DNA from 3 places in the Klebsiella terrigena genome. Region 2 is predicted to be linked to each of the others. Evidence: predicted binding sites of a transcription regulator. Region 2 holds the regulator's gene; each other region holds the start of a gene.

Region 1 (6,466 bases), 1.3 Mb from region 2:
CATATAGCCGAGCACCGCGTGCAGGGCGCTATCGTCGCGAATCGGATCGAAGCCGATTACGCTGGCGCTGCCGCTATCCGCCTTGAGCAGCCCGGCGAGCATGCGCATCAGGGTGGTTTTCCCCGCGCCGTCGGGCCCGACCAGCCCGGTGACGTAGCCGGAACGTACGGTGCAGCTCAGCGGGGCAACGGCGGGTCGCGTCATGCCGGCGAAGCTGCGGGTCAGCCCGTCAAGGGTGATGAGCTCGTCACTCATGTCCGTTTCCGCTGCTGAAGGTGACGGTGACCGGCATCCCCTGGCGCAGCGCGTCGTCGGGGTCGGTCACCACGATACGCAGGCGGTAGACCAGGTCGGTTCGCAGGTCCGGCGTCTCTACGGTCTTCGGCGTAAATTCAGCCGTCGGCGAAACGAAGCCAATCCTGCCGCGATAGGGCTGACTGGGGCGGCTATCGGTGTACAGCAGCACCTCGCGTCCTGGCTGCGCGTTGCCGAGATTTTTTTCATCGATGTAGGCACGAACCCATACCGGACGGGTTAACGACAGCGTCATGACGGTAGCGCCGGCGCTGAGCATGCTGCCCGGCTCAACGGCGCGGGTCATCAGCGTGCCGTCGGAAGGTGCGGCCAGCGTGGTATCGTGCAGGTCGAGCTTCGCCTGCGCCAGGGCGGCCTGCGCCTGTTCAAGGTTGGCTTTGGCCTGGGCTATCTCCTGCGGACGGTTACCCGCACGATACTGGCGCAGCTTATCCTGCGCCGATTTCAGCGTTGCCTGAGCCTGGTCGCGCGCGGATCGCGCGTTGTCGAGATCGTTGACGGAAATGGCGCTGCTTTTGCGCAGGCCCAGCTGGCGCTGGTAGAAGTTCTGCGCGTATTCATAGGCCGCCTGCGCCTGGTTCACCGCCGCCGCGGCCTGGGCAATCTCTTCCGCCCGGTAGCCGGCCATCATCAGGTCATACTGCGCCTGAGCGGTTGAGACGTTGGCCTGCGCCTGCTGCAGCGCATTTTCATAAGGGGCACGGTCGAGCTGGCCCAGGGTTTGCCCGGCCTTGATAGCGTCGCCCTCGTCCACGCTCAGCGAGGCCAGCCGCCCGCCAACGCGGAAGCTCATGTTAACGGTACGAATATCAACGTTGCCATACAGGGTCAGCCCCTTCTGCTGGCTGCTTTGATACCACCACCAGCCGCCGCCCGTAGCAACGATCAGCAGCAGCACCACCAGGACGACGATGAGCGGTTTTTTCATGATCCCAAACTCCTTTGCGATAATCCTTGCAGAACGAAATCGATATGGCAGGTAATAACCTGATAAATTTGCTCGTTTTTTTCGGTATCAAACTGCGTCCATCCGGTGCGCAGCAAAATGGTTTCTCGGCCAAGGCGAAAGGCGAGGATCTCCCCCAGCAGCGCGTGGGTATGCAGGACCATCCGCGTGTCGTCCGCCTCAAGCCCGGTAAAGGCGGCGATTAATCGCGTCAGGTAGCAGTGTAGCGGAGCGATCACCTGGTCATGGATTAACTGGTACGCCGGGGTGGGCGACAGCTGCTCCCGGGAGATAAATTTGCTCAGGTTGACCGTGTCATCCTGGGTGAGCAGCAGGATCATGTTCCGGCAGGCGCCGAGGATCAGCGTCCGCATGGCCTCTTTATCCGGGTGTGGCTCGGCAAGCAGCCGCTCCGCCGCTTCGGCGTGAGGGCGAAAATTGTGGCCAATAAAGTCGGCTATCCACTGCGCGCAGGCGAGATAGAGATCGTCCTTTGAGCCGAAATAGTAGGGGATTGCGGCGATGTTTTGCCCTGCCTGGGCGGCAATGTCGCGGGTGGTGGCATGCAGGCCATATTCGCCAAACTGGGCGATGGCTGCGCTAATCAACTGGCTTTTTGCCTGTTCGCCTTTGCTGGTCGCGGGAGTAGTATTCATCGCACCTGAAAAAATTAATCAATCGATTGATTAAGAGTATGACCAATTCGCGGAACTGTCCAGAATGGTGAATACTCTATTTATCGCCAAATAGAGGAGCTTGATTTCGCATAAAAACCCCGAGGGGATTTTTATGCGATACGTCACAAAACCTGCTAGACTGCGCCCCTTCATGGCATTGTGGTTTTTGCCATCTCTTTCGCAATAATCTCCCCGAAAACTACGCCTCTAAAAGGCCGGGGCGGTTTGGAGTTGTTATGTCTTTTGATTCCCTTGGCCTTAATCCTGAAATCCTGCGTGCCGTAGCCGAACAGGGTTATGTTGAGCCAACCCCCATTCAGCAGCAGGCTATCCCTGCGGTGTTGCAGGGGCGCGATCTGATGGCCAGCGCCCAGACCGGCACCGGCAAAACGGCGGGCTTTACCCTGCCGCTGCTTCAGCATCTGATCCAGCAAGAGCCGCACGCGAAGGGCCGTCGCCCGGTGCGCGCGCTGATCCTCACCCCTACGCGTGAGCTGGCCGCTCAGATTGGCGAAAACGTTCGTGATTACAGCAAGTATCTGAACGTTCGCTCGCTGGTGGTATTCGGTGGCGTGAGCATTAACCCGCAGATGATGAAACTGCGCAGCGGCGTCGATATCCTGGTGGCAACGCCGGGTCGCCTGCTGGATCTGGAACACCAGAACGCCGTCAGCCTGGATAAGGTTGAAGTGCTGGTGCTGGATGAAGCCGACCGGATGCTGGACATGGGCTTTATCCATGATATTCGCCGCGTGCTGTCGAAGCTGCCGGCGAAGCGCCAGAACCTGCTGTTCTCGGCAACCTTCTCCGACGAGATTAAATCGCTGGCGGAAAAGCTGCTGCATAACCCGCTGGAAATCGAAGTCGCCCGTCGCAACACGGCCTCCGAGCAGGTGAGCCAGTACGTGCATTTCGTTGATAAGAAGCGCAAGCGCGAGCTGCTGTCGCAGATGATCGGCGAAGGCAACTGGCAGCAGGTGCTGGTCTTTACCCGTACCAAGCATGGCGCCAACCACCTGGCGGAACAGCTGAACAAAGACGGCATTCGCAGCGCCGCCATCCATGGCAACAAAAGCCAGGGCGCGCGTACCCGCGCATTAGCTGATTTTAAATCCGGCGGCATTCGCGTGCTGGTGGCGACCGATATCGCCGCGCGCGGCCTGGATATCGAAGAGCTACCGCACGTGGTGAACTACGAGCTGCCGAACGTGCCGGAAGATTATGTCCACCGTATTGGCCGTACCGGCCGCGCCGCCGCTACCGGCGAAGCGCTGTCGCTGGTCTGCGTTGATGAGCATAAGCTGCTGCACGATATCGAACGCCTGCTGAAAAAAGAGATCCCACGCATTAGCGTTGCCGGCTATGAGCCGGATCCGTCCATCAGAGCGGAGCCGATTCAAAACGGTCGTCAGCAGCGCAGCGGCGGCGGCGGCGGCGGCGGCGGTGGTCGCGGTCAGGGACAGGGACGCGGCGGCCAGAGTCAGGGTCGCGCCGGTCAGAGCCAGGGTCGTGGTCAGCAGTCTTCACCGCGCCGCAGCGAGGGTGATGCGCCGAAAGCGCGTACTCAGGACGGCAAACCGCAGCGTCGTCGCTCGCGCAAGCCAGCGGCCGCTGAGTAACCGCACTTCCGCAAACCCGCTATCCCCGCGGCAGCCCGACGCTGCCCGAGGGTACAGGTTTGCCTCTCCGGGCGGGTCTCCCTGCCCGGAACTCCCCCGCCTGATGCTAAACCTCGAGCACGATCCCCGTTTGTTCAGAAAGAAATTCCTCCAGCCAGGCAAAAAGTGTCACAATAGTGGCTGTTTATACAGTATTCAGGTTTTCTCATGGCTTTGACCACTGCGCTAAAAACGCAAATCGCCGCCTGGTATAAGGCGCTCCAGGAACAGATTCCGGACTTTATTCCCCGCACCCCGCAGCGGCAGATGATTGCTGACGTCGCGAAAACGCTCGCCGGGGAAGAGGGAAGGCACCTGGCGATCGAGGCGCCGACCGGCGTCGGGAAAACCCTGTCGTACCTGATCCCCGGTATTGCCATCGCCCGCGAAGAGCAAAAAACGCTGGTGGTCAGCACCGCCAACGTTGCCCTGCAGGACCAGATCTTCAGCAAAGACCTGCCGCTGCTGCGTAAAATTATTCCCGACCTGCGCTTCACCGCCGCCTTTGGCCGCGGGCGCTACGTTTGTCCGCGCAACCTCAACGCGATGGCCAGCACCGAGCCAACGCAGCAGGACCTGCTCGCGTTTCTTGACGACGATCTCACGCCGAATAACCAGGCGGAGCAGAAGCTGTGCGCCACGCTGAAGAGCGATCTTGATAGCTATAAATGGGACGGCCTGCGCGATCACAGCGACAAGGCCATCGATGACGCGCTCTGGGGCCGTCTGAGCACCGATAAGGCAAGCTGCCTGAACCGCAACTGCCACTACTATCGCGAATGCCCGTTCTTCGTCGCCCGGCGTGAGATTCAGGAAGCCGAAGTGGTGGTGGCAAACCACGCGCTGGTGATGGCGGCGATGGAGAGCGAAGCGGTGCTGCCGGAGCCGAAAAACCTGCTGCTGGTGCTCGATGAGGGCCACCATCTGCCCGATGTCGCCCGGGATGCGCTGGAGATGAGCGCTGAAATTACCGCCCCCTGGTATCGGCTACAGCTCGATCTTTTCACCCGCCTGGTGGCGACCTGCATGGAGCAGTTTCGGCCCAAAACGACGCCGCCGCTGGCAAACCCCGAGCGGCTGAACGCCCACTGCGAGGAGCTGTCCGAGCTCATCTCCTCGCTGAATAACATTTTGAATCTGTATATGCCTGCCGGTCAGGAAGCCGAGCACCGCTTCCCGATGGGGGAGCTGCCGCAGGAGGTGATGGATATCTGCCAGCGGCTGGCCAAGCTGACCGAGACGCTGCGTGGCCTGGCGGAGCTGTTTCTTAACGATCTCAGCGAAAAAACCGGCAGCCATGACGTGGTCCGCCTGCACCGAGTGCTGCTGCAAATGAACCGCGCGCTGGGCATGTTTGAAAGCCAAAGCAAGCTGTGGCGGCTGGCGTCGCTGGCGCAGTCATCCGGCGCGCCGGTCACTAAGTGGGCCTCCCGCGATCTGCGCGACGGCCAGGCGCATATCTGGTTCCACTGCGTCGGGATTCGCGTTAGCGAACAGCTGGAACGGCTGCTGTGGCGCAGTGTGCCGCATATTGTCGTCACTTCCGCCACCCTGCGTTCGCTGAACAGCTTTTCTCGCCTGCAGGAGATGAGCGGCCTTAAGGAGAAGGCCGGAGATCGCTTCGTCGCCCTGGATTCGCCCTTCAACCACGTTGAGCAGGGAAAAATTATCATCCCGCAGATGCACTATGAGCCGGTCATCGACAACGAAGAGCAGCATATTGCCGAAATGGCGGCCTGCTTTCGCGAGCACGTCGAGAGTAAAAAGCACCTCGGGATGCTGGTGCTGTTTGCCAGCGGGCGGGCGATGCAGCGCTTTCTCGAGCACGTCACCGATCTGCGCCTGATGCTGCTGGTGCAGGGCGATAAGCCCCGCTACCGGCTGGTGGAACTGCACCGTAAAAAGGTCGAGAGCGGCGAGCGTAGCGTGCTGGTCGGGCTGCAGTCGTTTGCCGAGGGGCTGGACCTCAAGGGCGAGCTGCTGAGCCAGGTCCATATCCACAAAATTGCCTTCCCGCCGATAGACAGCCCGGTGGTGATCACCGAAGGCGAGTGGCTTAAAAGCCTGAACCGCTACCCCTTCGAGGTACAAAGCCTGCCGAGCGCCTCCTTTAACCTGATTCAGCAGGTCGGCCGTCTGATCCGCAGCCACAGCTGCTGGGGGGAGGTGGTGATTTACGATAAGCGTTTGTTGACCAAAAATTACGGCAAGCGTTTACTGAATGCATTACCCGTATTTCCGATAGAGCAGCCTGCCGTCCCGGAGGTTGTAGTAAAAAGCAAAACCAAACAGACGCGTCGCAAACGTCGCTAGCGGCGCAGGTCGGCAATGTGAGCAGCACGGACTCGACCTCCTTCGCGCATCGGTAAAGGGCAGCTGCAAGGGTACTGCGGCAAGCCGTTTATCGCGTGAAGCAGGGCGGATAAGAGGAATCTTCGATGGATTACACCAAGATCGTTAAAGAAGTCGGGCGGGGGAAAAATCACGCCCGCGACCTGGATGTGGAGACCGCCCGCGCGCTGTACGTGCGGATGCTCAACGGTGAAGTTGCCGAGCTGGAGCTGGGGGCGATCCTGATTGCCCTGCGCATTAAGGGTGAAGGCGAAGCGGAGATGAGGGGCTTCTATGAGGCGATGCAGCAGCAAACGCTGCGCCTGACGCCGCCGGTAGCGCGGCCGATGCCGATTGTGATCCCCAGCTACAACGGCGCGCGTAAGCAGGCTAACCTGACGCCGCTGCTAGCCGTCCTGCTGCATAAGCTCGGCTTCCCGGTGCTGGTGCACGGCGTCAGCCACGATCCAACCCGGGTGCTGACGGAGACGATTTTTGAGCTGATGGGGATCCCGATTACGCAGCAGGCCGGCCAGGCC
Region 2 (6,466 bases):
GCGCGATGAATTCGTTAACGCGCTAATAGTGACAGATTTAATAAGCAAAACCTACGCCGTTTTATGCAAAATTCCTCAGGTTGTGACCTACCACTCACTACCTTAATAACGCCAGCGGTTGTTGCTACGGTAGCGGGTGATTTTTGGCTTATTTATCGCCCGGATCACCCATACCACCGCAACGGCCAACAGCAGCCACGGCAGCAGTTTAATCATCATCGCAAACAGACCGCCGACGAACATCAGCGCCGTCGCCGCAACAATCGCGGCAATAATGCCCAGCAGCGACACGCCGGTCACCAGCAGCATCACAAAAAAACCAATAATAAATAGCAGTTCCAGCATCGTCTTCTCTCCAAAGCAATAGCCCTCTGTACTCAGGCATTACAAGAAGCGTGCCAATTATAATTTATTGAATTTAAAGCAAAACGCCCTGAAGTTAACTTCAGGGCGTGGCGTATTTGACTAAATTTTAGCGAAACGTTAACGCTTATCGGCCACCAGCTTCAGCGCGTGTTCCAGGACGTTAATATCCGCCCCGGCCTTGTGTGCGTTTTCACTCAGGTAGCGACGCCACTGGCGAGCGCCGGGGATCCCCTGGAACAGGCCCAGCATATGGCGGGTCACATGGCCAAGATAGGTCCCGTTGCTCAGCTCACGCTCGATATACGGATACATGGCGCGCACCACGGCAACCGGGTCAGTATCCGCGCCACTGGCCGCAAAAATCTCCCGGTCAACCGCGGTCAGCATGCCTGGATTCTGGTACGCTTCGCGCCCAACCATCACACCGTCCATATGCTCAAGGTGCAGCTTCGCCTCTTCCAGCGAGCGGATCCCACCGTTGATCGCCATCGTCAGATGCGGAAAATCACGCTTTAGCTGGTAGACGCGCGGGTAGTCCAGAGGCGGGATCTCGCGGTTCTCTTTCGGGCTCAGGCCGGAAAGCCAGGCTTTGCGGGCGTGGATGATAAACATATCGCATTCGCCTTTCCCGGATACGGTATCGATGAAATCACACAGGAACGCATAGCTATCCTGGTCATCAATGCCAATACGCGTTTTTACCGTTACCGGAATCGAGACCACGTCGCGCATTGCCTTAATGCAGTCGGCAACCAGCTGCGCATTGCCCATCAGGCAGGCGCCGAACATTCCGTTCTGCACGCGGTCAGACGGGCAGCCGACGTTGAGGTTGATCTCATCGTAGCCGCGCGCTTGCGCCAGCTTCGCACACTGCGCCAGCGCAGCCGGATCGCTACCGCCCAGCTGTAGCGCAACGGGATGCTCCTCTTCGCTGTAGGCCAGATAGTCGCCTTTACCGTGAATAATCGCCCCGGTGGTCACCATTTCGGTGTACAGCAGCGTATGGCGCGACAGCTGGCGCAGGAAGTAGCGGCAGTGCCTGTCGGTCCAGTCGAGCATCGGTGCGATGGAAAAACGGTGGGCAGCAAAAGCGGTAGAAGTTGATTCTGGCATCATGGCGAATAAACAGGCATCCGGGTAAAAAGGGGCGCTACTATAGCACAAAGATAAACCACAGGCGCATAGCGCCAATGGTCATATCCTGGGGTGAGAAAAACGCTATTTCCTGCGCGGCTTGCCATCGTGAGGACCGAAGAACTGCGGCGGATGGTCAACCCAGCGATCCTGGCGCGTCGCGGCGTAGCTGGGGTTAAGCGGATAGTAGATCCGGTTAAATTTTTTATTCGCTTCGCCGACCACCAGCAGGCACACCTCCTCCTCGGTGTTGTTCAGGAAGGTATGGCATACCCCGGTACCGGCGGGAAAACCCACGCTGTCCCCGGGTTCCAGCTTCCACAGATAGCCGTTTATCCACACTTCCGGATACCCTTCCAGCACGTAGATAAACTCTTCTTCATCGCTTTCCGCATGCGGATAAGAGGTGCGACGCCCCGGCAGCAGGCGTTCATGATGGATCCCCAGCCGGTTTAGCCGTAAACCCCGGGCCAGCGGCGCGCCGATGGAAAAGAGCTCGGTGCTGTCAGGATAGGTGGCATCATCCGGCCCCTCCAGCTCGCGCCAATGTCGAATGCAATCAGGTCGTTTCATCGTTTTCTCCCGAAAATGAGATGCATCAGGTATAGCACAAACCGTGGGTTCTCGGCGTTTTGCCTGGATCGTGATAAAGTAACAACTTCATCGTTACGCAACCAGAGGATGCTCATGGATAAGTCCACTTCGCAAGAAATGTTAGCGCATGCTGAAAAGCTCTGCGCGCAGCGGGGCGTGCGCCTGACTCCGCAGCGCCTGGAAGTGTTGCGCCTGATGAGTCTGCAGCAGGGGGCGATCAGCGCCTACGATTTGCTCGATCTGCTGCGCGGTAAAGAGCCGCAGGCCAAGCCGCCAACGGTCTACCGGGCGCTGGAGTTTCTGCTGGAGCAGGGTTTCGTGCACAAGGTGGAATCAACCAACAGCTATGTGCTGTGCCATCTGTTCGATCAGCCAACCCATAGCTCAGCGATGTTTATCTGCGATCGCTGCGGCGTGGTGAAAGAAGAGTGCGCGGAAGGCGTAGAGGACATCATGCATACGCTGGCGGCAAAAATGGGCTTCGCCCTGCGCCATAACGTCATTGAAGCACACGGGCTGTGCGCGGGATGCGTCGAAGTAGAAGCCTGCAACACGCCGGGGCACTGTCACCACGACCACACCATCCAGATTAAAAAGAAAGCCCGCTGAGGCGTTAGCCGCAGCGGGAATCAGGGGATTTTCGTACGTCCTTGTACCGTTCGGGCAGGCAATAACAATGCGTTAAAACAAAGGGTTAACGCTTTATGTCCGATCGCTACCAGCGATAGTCATTTTTGGTTTCCCAGTCAGACACTTCTTTCTCTGCCTGATCTTTAGCGTAGCCGTAACGCTCCTGGATTCTACCGACCAGCTGGTCGCGCTTGCCCTCGATGACGGTCATATCATCGTCGGTAAGCTTGCCCCATTGCTCTTTGGCCTTACCTTTTAACTGTTTCCAGTTACCGCCGATTTCGTCTTTATTCATAATTCAATCCTCATCGTTCGGTGAGTTAACAGCCCGCTGTGTGCCGGACGTATGATTAACTATAGATGAGAATTCTGAGTTAATTTTATTATTCGGAATCTTTAACCATCTTTACGACAAAACACGTTATGAAAACCAGGTTCCACGCTGCCAGTGCCGCCGCCAGATCAGCGCCAGCGACAGGCCCCGCAGCGCCAGGAACACCGCCAGCGCCAGCCACAGTCCGTGGTTACCGAGCACCGGCAGCGTCAGCAGGGTTAAGGCAAAGCCCAAGGCGGCCACCGCCATGCTGTTACGCATTTCGCTGCCGCGCGTCGCGCCGATAAACATCCCGTCCAGCAGATAGCACCAGACGCCGATCGTCGGCAGAATCATCTGCCACCACAGATAGCGGTCGGCGAGCTGCTGGAGCGAAGGTATTGAGGTCAGCAGAGCGATAATCTGCTCGCCCGCCACGCTGTAGATCAGCGCAAACGCCAGCGCGACCATGCCGGACTGTCGACAGGCGGCCCGCCATACCTCCAGCAGCTTGCTGCCGTCGCGCGCGCCGTAGGCCTGCCCGGAGTGGGCCTCCACGGCGTAGGCAAAGCCATCCAGCGCATAGGCGGTGAAGGTTAGCATGGTCATCAGAATGGCGTTCACCGCCACGATATCGCCTCCCAGACGCGCACCGAACACGGTCACCGCCCCGAAGCAGAGCTGCAGCAGCAGCGAACGCAGCATGATGTCGCGGTTGAGGGCCAGCAGCCGCCGGATGTCGCCGCGCCAGGCGCCCTTGAGCATAGCGAACGACACGCCGCGCAGCGTCAGCACGCGTTTCACCATCAGCAGACCAATGATAAAGGTGGCGTATTCGGCGCTCACCGTCGCCAGCGCCGCGCCCTGCACGTTCATGTGCAGACCCATCACCAGCCACAGATCGAGGACAATATTCAGCAGGTTGCCGACAATCAGCAGGATCACCGGCGCGCGGGCATACTGGACGCCCAGCAGCCAGCCAAGCAGCACCAGGTTAGCTAACGATGCCGGAGCGCTCAGCCAGCGGATCTCCAGGAAACGCCGGGCCTGCTCCAGCACCGCTTCGCTGCCGCCGACGATATGCAGCGCGAGGTTAATGAGCGGAATACGAAACACAACGATCAGCAGACCGGCGGCCAGCGCCAGGCCAAGCGGCTGCACCAGCGCGCGCGCCAGGCGAACGGGATCCTTTGCGCCAAACGCCTGCGCCGTCAGGCCGGTGGTACTCATTCGCAGAAAGAGCAGCAGCATGAACAGGAAGCTGGTCGCCGTCGCGCCGACCGCCACGCCGCCCAGATAAACCGGGCTATCAAGATGGCCGATGACCGCAGTATCCACCAGGCCCAGCAGCGGGACGGTGATATTGGAGAAAATCATCGGTAGCGCCAGGCGCCACAGGGCCTTATCAGCAGCATTAAAAAACATGGGGGAAAGCCTGAGCGAGGAGAGATAGCGCAGCATCATGCATCAGACGATGCTGCGTTAGAGAAGGCGCTTACAGCCACTCGCCGTTGCGGATGACGCCGACGGCCAGACCTTCAATGGTAAAGCTTTGCTCGCGTAGGTTCACCACGATCGGTGAAAACTCGCTGTTTTCCGGCAGAAGTTCGACGACGTTACCCTGCTTTTTAAGGCGTTTAACCGTCACTTCTTCATCGATGCGTGCGACCACAACCTGCCCGTTGCGCACATCCTGCGTTTTGTGTACCGCCAGCAGATCGCCGTCCAGAATACCGATGTCTTTCATCGACATACCGCTGACGCGCAGCAGGAAGTCCGCGCTCGGCTTGAACATTGCCGGGTCGACCTGGAAGTGGCCTTCGATGTGCTGCTGCGCCAGCAGCGGCTCGCCGGCAGCGACGCGGCCAATCAGCGGCAGGCCGGGCTCTTCTTCAGTCAGCAGACGAATACCGCGGGAGGCACCGGAAATGATCTCGATTGCGCCTTTACGCGCCAGCGCTTTCAGATGTTCTTCCGCCGCGTTTGGGGAACGGAACCCCAAGCGCTGAGCAATTTCCGCACGCGTCGGCGGCATGCCCGTCTGGCTGATATGATCCCTGATGAGATCAAACACCTCTTGCTGCCTGGTCGTTAACGCTTTCATTCCGCCCCCTGGGTGTATATACAGTTATGCTGTGAGTATATACAGCTAACGGTGATTTTGGAATCAAATTTCACACATAAATCAGGAGATTCTTTTGTTTTGATGCCCGCCGGAGCCGGTTAACGCAGAGGGGATGGTGGCGAGGCGCTGCGGCTCCACGCGAGACAAAAAAACGCGTGGAGGGAGGCTCGCCGGCCTCCGGCCCACGGACGCTAAACCGGGGCGGTGGACGGCAAACCCGATAGCCTGATGCTAGCGGCGCTTAGCGATAGTGCGACCACAGCAGCGTAACCCAGACGATCAGCGCGATGACGATCGCCAGAAAGACCGCCGCAGAGCCCATATCCTTCGCCCGTCCGGAAAGCTCATGGTGCTCGGAGCCAATCCGGTCCACCACCGCCTCAATCGCGCTATTAAGAATTTCGACTATCATCACTAACAGGACCGAGCCTATCAGCAGCACGCGCGTCACGGCGTCAACATCCAACCAGCAGGCGATCGCAATGGCAATAACGGTGGCGATCCCTTCCTGACGAAAGGCGGCCTCATTTATCCATGCCGCACGAAAACCTTTCCAGGAATACCCTGCTGCTTTAATGATTCGGGTTAACCCGGTGGTATTATTGGCCATCAAAAGAACCTTTTTATGTAAATGACGTCAATGAGTGTACGCGTTTGCCGCGTGGCGACGGAAATTTTGCGCACTTTCTGTTATTCTTGCCGCGCATTTGCATGATTAACCAGAGGCTTCACATCGTTTATGTCCGGCTGGCAACGAATTTACTATAAATTACTTAATTTACCATTACGGCTGCTGGTAAAAAGCAAGTCTATTCCCGCAGAGCCTGCTCAGGAATTAGGACTGGATACCTCGCGTCCGATTATGTACGTTCTGCCCTATAACTCGAAGGCAGACCTGCTGACGCTGCGCGCGCAGTGCCTGGAGCACGATTTAGCCGATCCGCTCGAGCCGCTCGAAATCGACGGCACCCTGCTGCCCCGCTACGTCTTCATCCATGGCGGCCCGCGCGTATTTACCTACTACACGCCGAAAGAAGAGTCCATCAAGCTGTTCCACGACTACCTGGATCTGCACCGCAACCACCCTGACCTCGATGTGCAAATGGTGCCGGTGTCGGTGATGTTTGGTCGTGCGCCCGGGCGCGAAAAAGGCGAGCTCAATCCGCCGCTGCGCATGCTTAATGGTATTCAGAAATTCTTCGCCGTGCTGTGGCTGGGCCGCGACAGCTTCGTGCGCTTCTCGCCGCCGGTGTCGCTACGCCGAATGGCGTCCGAGCACGGAACCGACAAAACCATCGCCCAGA
Region 3 (6,466 bases), 110 kb from region 2:
GCTGAGCTGGCAAAACGCGGCGTTGAGTGGGTGCAGATTGATGAGCCGGCGCTGGTGCTGGAGCTGCCGCAGGCGTGGCTGGATGCCTTCAAGCCGGCATACGACGCGCTGCAGGGCCAGGTTAAGCTGCTGCTGACCATCTATTTTGAAGGGGTTAGCGCCAACCTCGACGTCATCACCGCGCTGCCGGTGCAGGGTCTGCACGTTGACCTGGTTCACGGTAAAGATGATGTTGCCGGGCTGCACGCGCGCCTGCCGTCAGACTGGCTGCTCTCCGCGGGCCTGGTCAACGGTCGTAACGTCTGGCGTGCGGATCTCACCGAGAAATATGCGCAAATTAAAGAGATCGTCGGCAAACGTCAGCTGTGGGTCGCCTCCTCCTGCTCCCTGCTGCACAGCCCGATCGACCTGAGCGTGGAAACCCGCCTGGATGCGGAGGTGAAAAGCTGGTTTGCCTTCGCCCTGCAAAAATGCGCCGAGCTGGCGCTGCTGCGCGATGCGCTGAACAGCGGCGATACCGCCGCCATTGAGGCGTGGAGCGCGCCGATTCAGGCCCGCCGTCACTCAACTCGCGTACACAACGCCGCGGTGGAAAAGCGTCTGGCGGCCATTACCGCCCGGGACAGCCAGCGCAACAGCCCGTACGCAGAGCGTGCCCAGGCCCAGCGCAGCCGCTTTAACCTGCCGGCGTGGCCGACCACGACCATCGGCTCTTTCCCGCAGACCACCGAAATTCGCGGCCTGCGCCTGGACTTCAAGAAAGGCAATCTCGACGCTAATAACTACCGTACCGGCATCGCGGAGCATATTAAGCAGGCGATCGTTGAGCAGGAGCGTTTAGGTCTCGACGTGCTGGTGCACGGTGAAGCCGAGCGTAACGACATGGTGGAGTATTTCGGTGAGCACCTCGACGGCTTTATCTTTACGCAAAACGGCTGGGTGCAGAGCTACGGTTCGCGCTGCGTCAAGCCACCGGTGGTGATCGGCGACGTCAGCCGCCCGGAAGCTATCACCGTTGAGTGGGCGAAATACGCGCAGTCTCTTACCGACAAACCGGTGAAAGGCATGCTCACCGGTCCGGTGACGATCCTGTGCTGGTCATTCCCGCGCGAAGACGTCAGCCGCGAAACCATCGCGAAGCAGATTGCGCTGGCGCTGCGTGACGAAGTGGCGGATCTGGAAGCGGCCGGTATCGGCATTATCCAGATTGATGAACCGGCGCTGCGAGAAGGCCTGCCCCTGAAGCGGAGCGACTGGGATGCATACCTGCAGTGGGGCGTGGAAGCCTTCCGTATCAACGCCGCCGTGGCGCAGGATGATACCCAGATCCATACCCATATGTGTTACTGCGAGTTCAATGACATCATGGATTCTATCGCCGCGCTGGATGCGGACGTGATTACCATTGAGACCTCGCGTTCCGACATGGAGCTGCTGGAGTCGTTCGAGGAGTTCGAATATCCGAACGAAATCGGCCCGGGCGTGTATGACATCCACTCACCTAACGTCCCGAGCGTGGAGTGGATTGAAGCCCTGCTGGAGAAGGCCGCTCAGCGCATCCCGGCGGAGCGTCTGTGGGTTAACCCTGACTGCGGACTGAAAACTCGCGGCTGGCCGGAAACCCGTGCGGCGCTGGCGAACATGGTCAAAGCCGCGCAGAACCTGCGTGAATCCGCATAAAGAGCCGCCGCGGTAAAAATCAGCGGTAACGCAGAAATTGATCGTGCGGTAATAAAAAGAGGAGGCGGATGCCTCCTCTTTTATATTCATCGGGAGCGCAAATTTAAGCCTTCTTTCCTCCGCCATACTGAGCAAACCACGCCAGCATGCGCTGCCAGCCGTCCTGCGCCGACTCTTCATGGTAGCTGGCACGATAGTCGGCATTAAACGCGTGGCCGGCCTGCGGGTAGACCACGATCTCTGCCGTCGCGTTGGCGGCGCGCAGCGCCTGGCGCATGGTTTCTACCGTATCCTGCGGGATGCTGTCATCCTTCGCGCCGTAAAGTCCCAGCACCGGGGCGTTAAGATCGACGGCGACGTCCACCGGATGCTTCGCGGAGTTCAGCGTTTTCTGCCCGACCAGCTTGCCGTACCAGGCGACGGCGGCCTTCAGCTGCGGGTTATGCGCGGCATAGAGCCAGGTAATGCGTCCACCCCAGCAGAAACCGGTGATCAGCAGGCGATGAGCATCGCCCCCGTGACGTCCCGCCCAGCTGGCGACATGATCAAGGTCTGCCAGCACCTGCGAGTCCGGGACTTTGCTGACCAGCTCCTGGAATAGCGTCGGGATATCGGTGTACTCGTTCGGATCGCCCTGGCGAAAGTACAGCTCTGGGGCGATCGCCAGATAGCCTTCCAGCGCCAGACGACGGCAGACGTCGCGGATGTGCTCATGGACGCCGAAAATTTCCTGCACCACGATCACCACCGGAAGCGGGCCATCGCTATTTTTCGGCCGGGCATGGTACGCCGGCATGTTCTCGCCCTGAGAGGGGATCGAGGTTTCTCCAGCGGTAATGCTCTCTTCCGGCGTATAAACGGCGGTAGAAGCGTGCGGGGTGGCTGCAGGTGCAAAGCCGGGTTGCTTGGTTGTGGTCATGGTATTCTCCGTACCCTTAATTTATTAGCGCATCGATAACTATAGACTCTTAAGACCGGACGTTAACAAATCACAGTGCCCGAAACAGGCTATCTTTTGTTCAGGCACGGTGAATATAACTTGTTAATGTGACGTAACTCACTATTTAATGGAATATTGTTGCAATGATTTTCATTCATGGTGATTGGTGTCACAAAATTAAGCGGATGGCTTCTGTAAAGTACCGTTTTGCTTCTGCTGATAATTCGACCCACAGAGGAGTTTTTTATGTCTAAGTCTGATGTTTTTCATCTCGGCCTCACCAAAAACGATTTACAAGGGGCTACGCTGGCTATCGTCCCTGGCGATCCGGAGCGTGTGGAAAAGATCGCCGCGCTGATGGATAAGCCGGTCAAGCTGGCATCGCACCGCGAATTTACCTCCTGGCGCGCCGAGCTTGACGGCAAACCGGTGATCGTATGCTCTACCGGTATCGGCGGTCCGTCGACGTCGATTGCCGTTGAAGAACTGGCTCAGCTGGGAATCAATACCTTCCTGCGTATCGGCACCACTGGCGCCATCCAGCCGAATATCAACGTTGGCGACGTGCTGGTGACCACGGCATCCGTGCGCCTTGACGGCGCGAGCCTGCACTTTGCGCCAATGGAATATCCGGCCGTCGCTGACTTTGCCTGCACCACCGCGCTGGTGGAAGCGGCTAAATCAATCGGCGCAACGACCCATATTGGCGTGACCGCCTCTTCCGACACCTTCTATCCGGGCCAGGAGCGCTATGACACCGTTTCCGGTCGCGTGGTGAGCCGTTTTAAAGGCTCGATGGCAGAGTGGCAGGCGATGGGCGTCATGAACTACGAAATGGAATCCGCCACGCTGCTGACCATGTGCTCCAGCCAGGGCCTGCGCGCCGGGATGGTTGCCGGGGTTATCGTTAACCGTACCCAGCAGGAAATTCCTAACGCCGAAACCATGAAGCAAACCGAAAGCCATGCGGTGAAAATTGTCGTTGAAGCGGCCCGCCGTCTGCTGTAGTTCCTCCCCTTATCGTGAAGGCCGGCTCGCCCGGCCTCTCTTTTTTGCGCTGCGCCTCGCAGGAAATTCCTTTTAAACTGGACGTTTGTACAGCACAATTCTATTTTTGTGCCGTAGGCGGTTGCAGTAGCAGGGGGCGTTGTGGATATCTCAATTATTATAAGTGCCATCGCGGCGCTGGTCGTAGGGCTGGTCGTCGGCTGGCTGGCGACGAAGGCCGCTGCCGATCAAACGCGTGCCGACCTCATCGAAGAGCGGCGCGAGCTGGATATTGAGCTGAGCTCGGCCCGCCAGCAGCTGGTGCAGGCGGCCCACTGGCGCGATGAGTGCGAGCTGCTGAATAATGAGCTGCGCAGCCTGCGCGATATCAATAGCTCGCTGGAGGCTGACCTCCGTGAAGTCACCACCCGCCTCGAATCCACCCGGCTAAATGCGGAAGAGAAAGTTCGCCAGATGGTGAACAGCGAACAGCGCCTCAGCGAGCAGTTTGAAAATCTGGCGAACCGCATTTTCGAGCACAGCAACCGCCGGGTTGATGAGCAGAATCGACAAAGCCTGCACGGCCTGCTGACGCCGCTGCGTGAACAGCTGGACGGCTTTCGTCGCCAGGTACAGGACAGCTTCGGCCAGGAGGCGCGAGAGCGCCACACGCTGGCCCATGAAATCCGCAATCTGCAGCAGCTGAATACCCGGATGGCGCAGGAAGCCCTGAACCTGACCCGCGCGCTTAAGGGCGATAACAAAACCCAGGGCAACTGGGGGGAAGTGGTTTTAACCCGCGTGCTGGAGGCTTCCGGGCTGCGGGAAGGCTACGAATACCAGACCCAGGTCAGCATTGAAACGGAAAACCGCTCGCGGATGCAGCCGGACGTGATCGTCCGTTTGCCGCAGGGAAAAGACGTGGTCATTGATGCCAAAATGACGCTGGTGGCCTATGAGCGTTACTTCAACGCTGAAGATGATTACGCCCGCGAGGCGGCGCTGCAGGAGCACATTGCCTCGGTGCGCAGCCATATCCGCCTGCTTGGCAGGAAAGACTATCAGCAGCTGCCGGGGCTGCGATCGCTCGACTACGTCCTGATGTTTATCCCCGTTGAGCCCGCATTTCTGCTGGCGATAGACCGCCAGCCAGAGCTTATCAGCGAAGCGCTGCAGCACAATATTATGCTGGTCAGCCCCACCACGCTGCTGGTTGCGTTACGCACGATAGCCAACCTCTGGCGCTATGAGCATCAGAGCCGCAATGCGCAGAAAATTGCCGAACGCGCGGGCCGCCTGTACGACAAGATGCGGCTGTTCGTCGATGACATGTCCGCAATAGGCCAGAGCCTCGACAAAGCGCAGGATAATTACCGCCAGGCGATGAAAAAGCTGGCCTCCGGTCGCGGCAACCTGCTGGTGCAGGCTGAAGCCTTTCGCGGCCTCGGGGTGGAGGTTAAGCGCGGGATTAATCCGGACTTAGTCGAACAGGCAACCGCCCAGGACGACGAATACCGGCTGGACGACGATGATAACCCATCGGAAAGTAACGGTTTTTCATCCGAACCTTCCGCTGCATCGATGTCGGGCGAGGGTTCTCAGCCGCGTTGAACCGTATGGGAAATGCGCTAAATCTGTTACACTCGGCGAACATTTTCTTGATAAGCAAGCAGGCATTGAGATGGTTGAGGATTCACAAGAAACGACGCACTTTGGCTTTCAGACGGTTGCCAAAGAGCAGAAGGCGGACATGGTTGCGCATGTATTCCATTCTGTGGCCGCGAAATATGATGTGATGAACGATTTGATGTCGTTTGGTATTCATCGTTTGTGGAAGCGTTTCACCATCGATTGTAGCGGCGTGCGTCGCGGGCAGACCGTGCTGGATCTGGCCGGCGGCACCGGCGACCTGACGGCAAAATTCTCCCGCCTGGTCGGTGAATCTGGCCGCGTCATGCTCGCCGATATTAACGATTCAATGCTGAAAATGGGCCGCGAAAAGCTGCGCAACGTCGGCATCGTCGGCAACGTTGAGTACGTTCAGGCCAATGCCGAAGCGCTGCCGTTTGCCGATAACACCTTTGACTGCATCACTATTTCATTCGGCCTGCGTAACGTCACCGATAAAGAAAAAGCGCTGCGCTCCATGTACCGGGTTCTGAAGCCGGGCGGACGACTGCTGGTGCTGGAGTTTTCAAAACCGATTATTGAACCGCTGAGCAAAGCGTACGACGCCTACTCCTTCCATATCCTGCCGCGCGTGGGCGAATTGGTAGCCCGCGACGGCGAAAGCTATCGCTATCTGGCGGAATCTATTCGCATGCACCCCGATCAGGACACCCTGAAGGGCATGATGCAGGATGCGGGCTTTGAAAGCGTCGACTACTACAACCTGACGGCAGGTATCGTGGCGTTACACCGCGGTTATAAGTTCTGACAGGGGGGACGCTATGCCTTTCAAACCACTGGTAACTGCGGGTATTGAGACGGTTCTGAATACCTTTCTCTGGCGTGATAAAGCCTTAAAACCGGCGCGTCAGCGTCTGTCAGGGAAAGTGCTGCGCGTGGAGCTGCAGGAGCTGGCGACGCCGGTGGTTCTGGCCTTTAGCGAGCGCCAGATCGATGTGCTCGGCGCGTGGGAAGGCGAAGCAGACTGTACCATCATCACCCGCCTGAGCGTCCTGCCGCAGCTGCGCAATCGTCAGCAGCTTACCGCGCTTATCCGCAGCGGTGACCTGCAGGTGCAGGGCGATCTACAGGTGGTGCAGAATATGGTGACGCTGTGCGATCTGGCGGAGTTTGATCCCGCCGAGCTGCTGGCCCCGTATACCGGCGATATTGTCGCCGAGGGCGTCAGCA

What was found. Region 2 encodes LexA, which represses DNA repair genes until DNA is damaged. Its sites were predicted from a motif close to TNCTGTATGTACATACAGNA; they were not measured.
Region 1: dinG (ATP-dependent DNA helicase DinG) is a predicted target of LexA. The motif match lies at 3,732-3,751, and genes of this name have one in related genera.
Region 3: rmuC (DNA recombination protein RmuC) is a predicted target of LexA. The motif match lies at 3,704-3,723, and genes of this name have one in related genera.

What each region holds. Positions count from the first base shown of each region.
Region 1 covers NZ_CP050508.1:3,940,299-3,946,764, reverse strand. Annotated here, with positions in the region: gene HCK03_RS18570 (ATP-binding cassette domain-containing protein) at 1-255, opposite strand, end outside; gene hlyD (secretion protein HlyD) at 248-1,243, opposite strand; gene cecR (transcriptional regulator CecR) at 1,240-1,917, opposite strand; gene rhlE (ATP-dependent RNA helicase RhlE) at 2,175-3,557, shown strand; gene dinG (ATP-dependent DNA helicase DinG) at 3,765-5,909, shown strand; gene ybiB (DNA-binding protein YbiB) at 6,035-6,466, shown strand, end outside.
Region 2 covers NZ_CP050508.1:5,263,596-5,270,061, forward strand. Annotated here, with positions in the region: gene pspG (envelope stress response protein PspG) at 103-345, opposite strand; gene dusA (tRNA dihydrouridine(20/20a) synthase DusA) at 484-1,482, opposite strand; gene HCK03_RS24685 (cupin domain-containing protein) at 1,585-2,073, opposite strand; gene zur (zinc uptake transcriptional repressor Zur) at 2,188-2,703, shown strand; gene HCK03_RS24695 (CsbD family protein) at 2,810-3,019, opposite strand; gene dinF (MATE family efflux transporter DinF) at 3,146-4,462, opposite strand; gene lexA (transcriptional repressor LexA) at 4,533-5,141, opposite strand; gene HCK03_RS24710 (diacylglycerol kinase) at 5,404-5,772, opposite strand; gene plsB (glycerol-3-phosphate 1-O-acyltransferase PlsB) at 5,902-6,466, shown strand, end outside.
Region 3 covers NZ_CP050508.1:5,373,379-5,379,844, reverse strand. Annotated here, with positions in the region: gene metE (5-methyltetrahydropteroyltriglutamate--homocysteine S-methyltransferase) at 1-1,680, shown strand, start outside; gene HCK03_RS25195 (dienelactone hydrolase family protein) at 1,784-2,599, opposite strand; gene udp (uridine phosphorylase) at 2,867-3,628, shown strand; gene rmuC (DNA recombination protein RmuC) at 3,770-5,218, shown strand; gene ubiE (bifunctional demethylmenaquinone methyltransferase/2-methoxy-6-polyprenyl-1,4-benzoquinol methylase UbiE) at 5,289-6,044, shown strand; gene ubiJ (ubiquinone biosynthesis protein UbiJ) at 6,058-6,466, shown strand, end outside.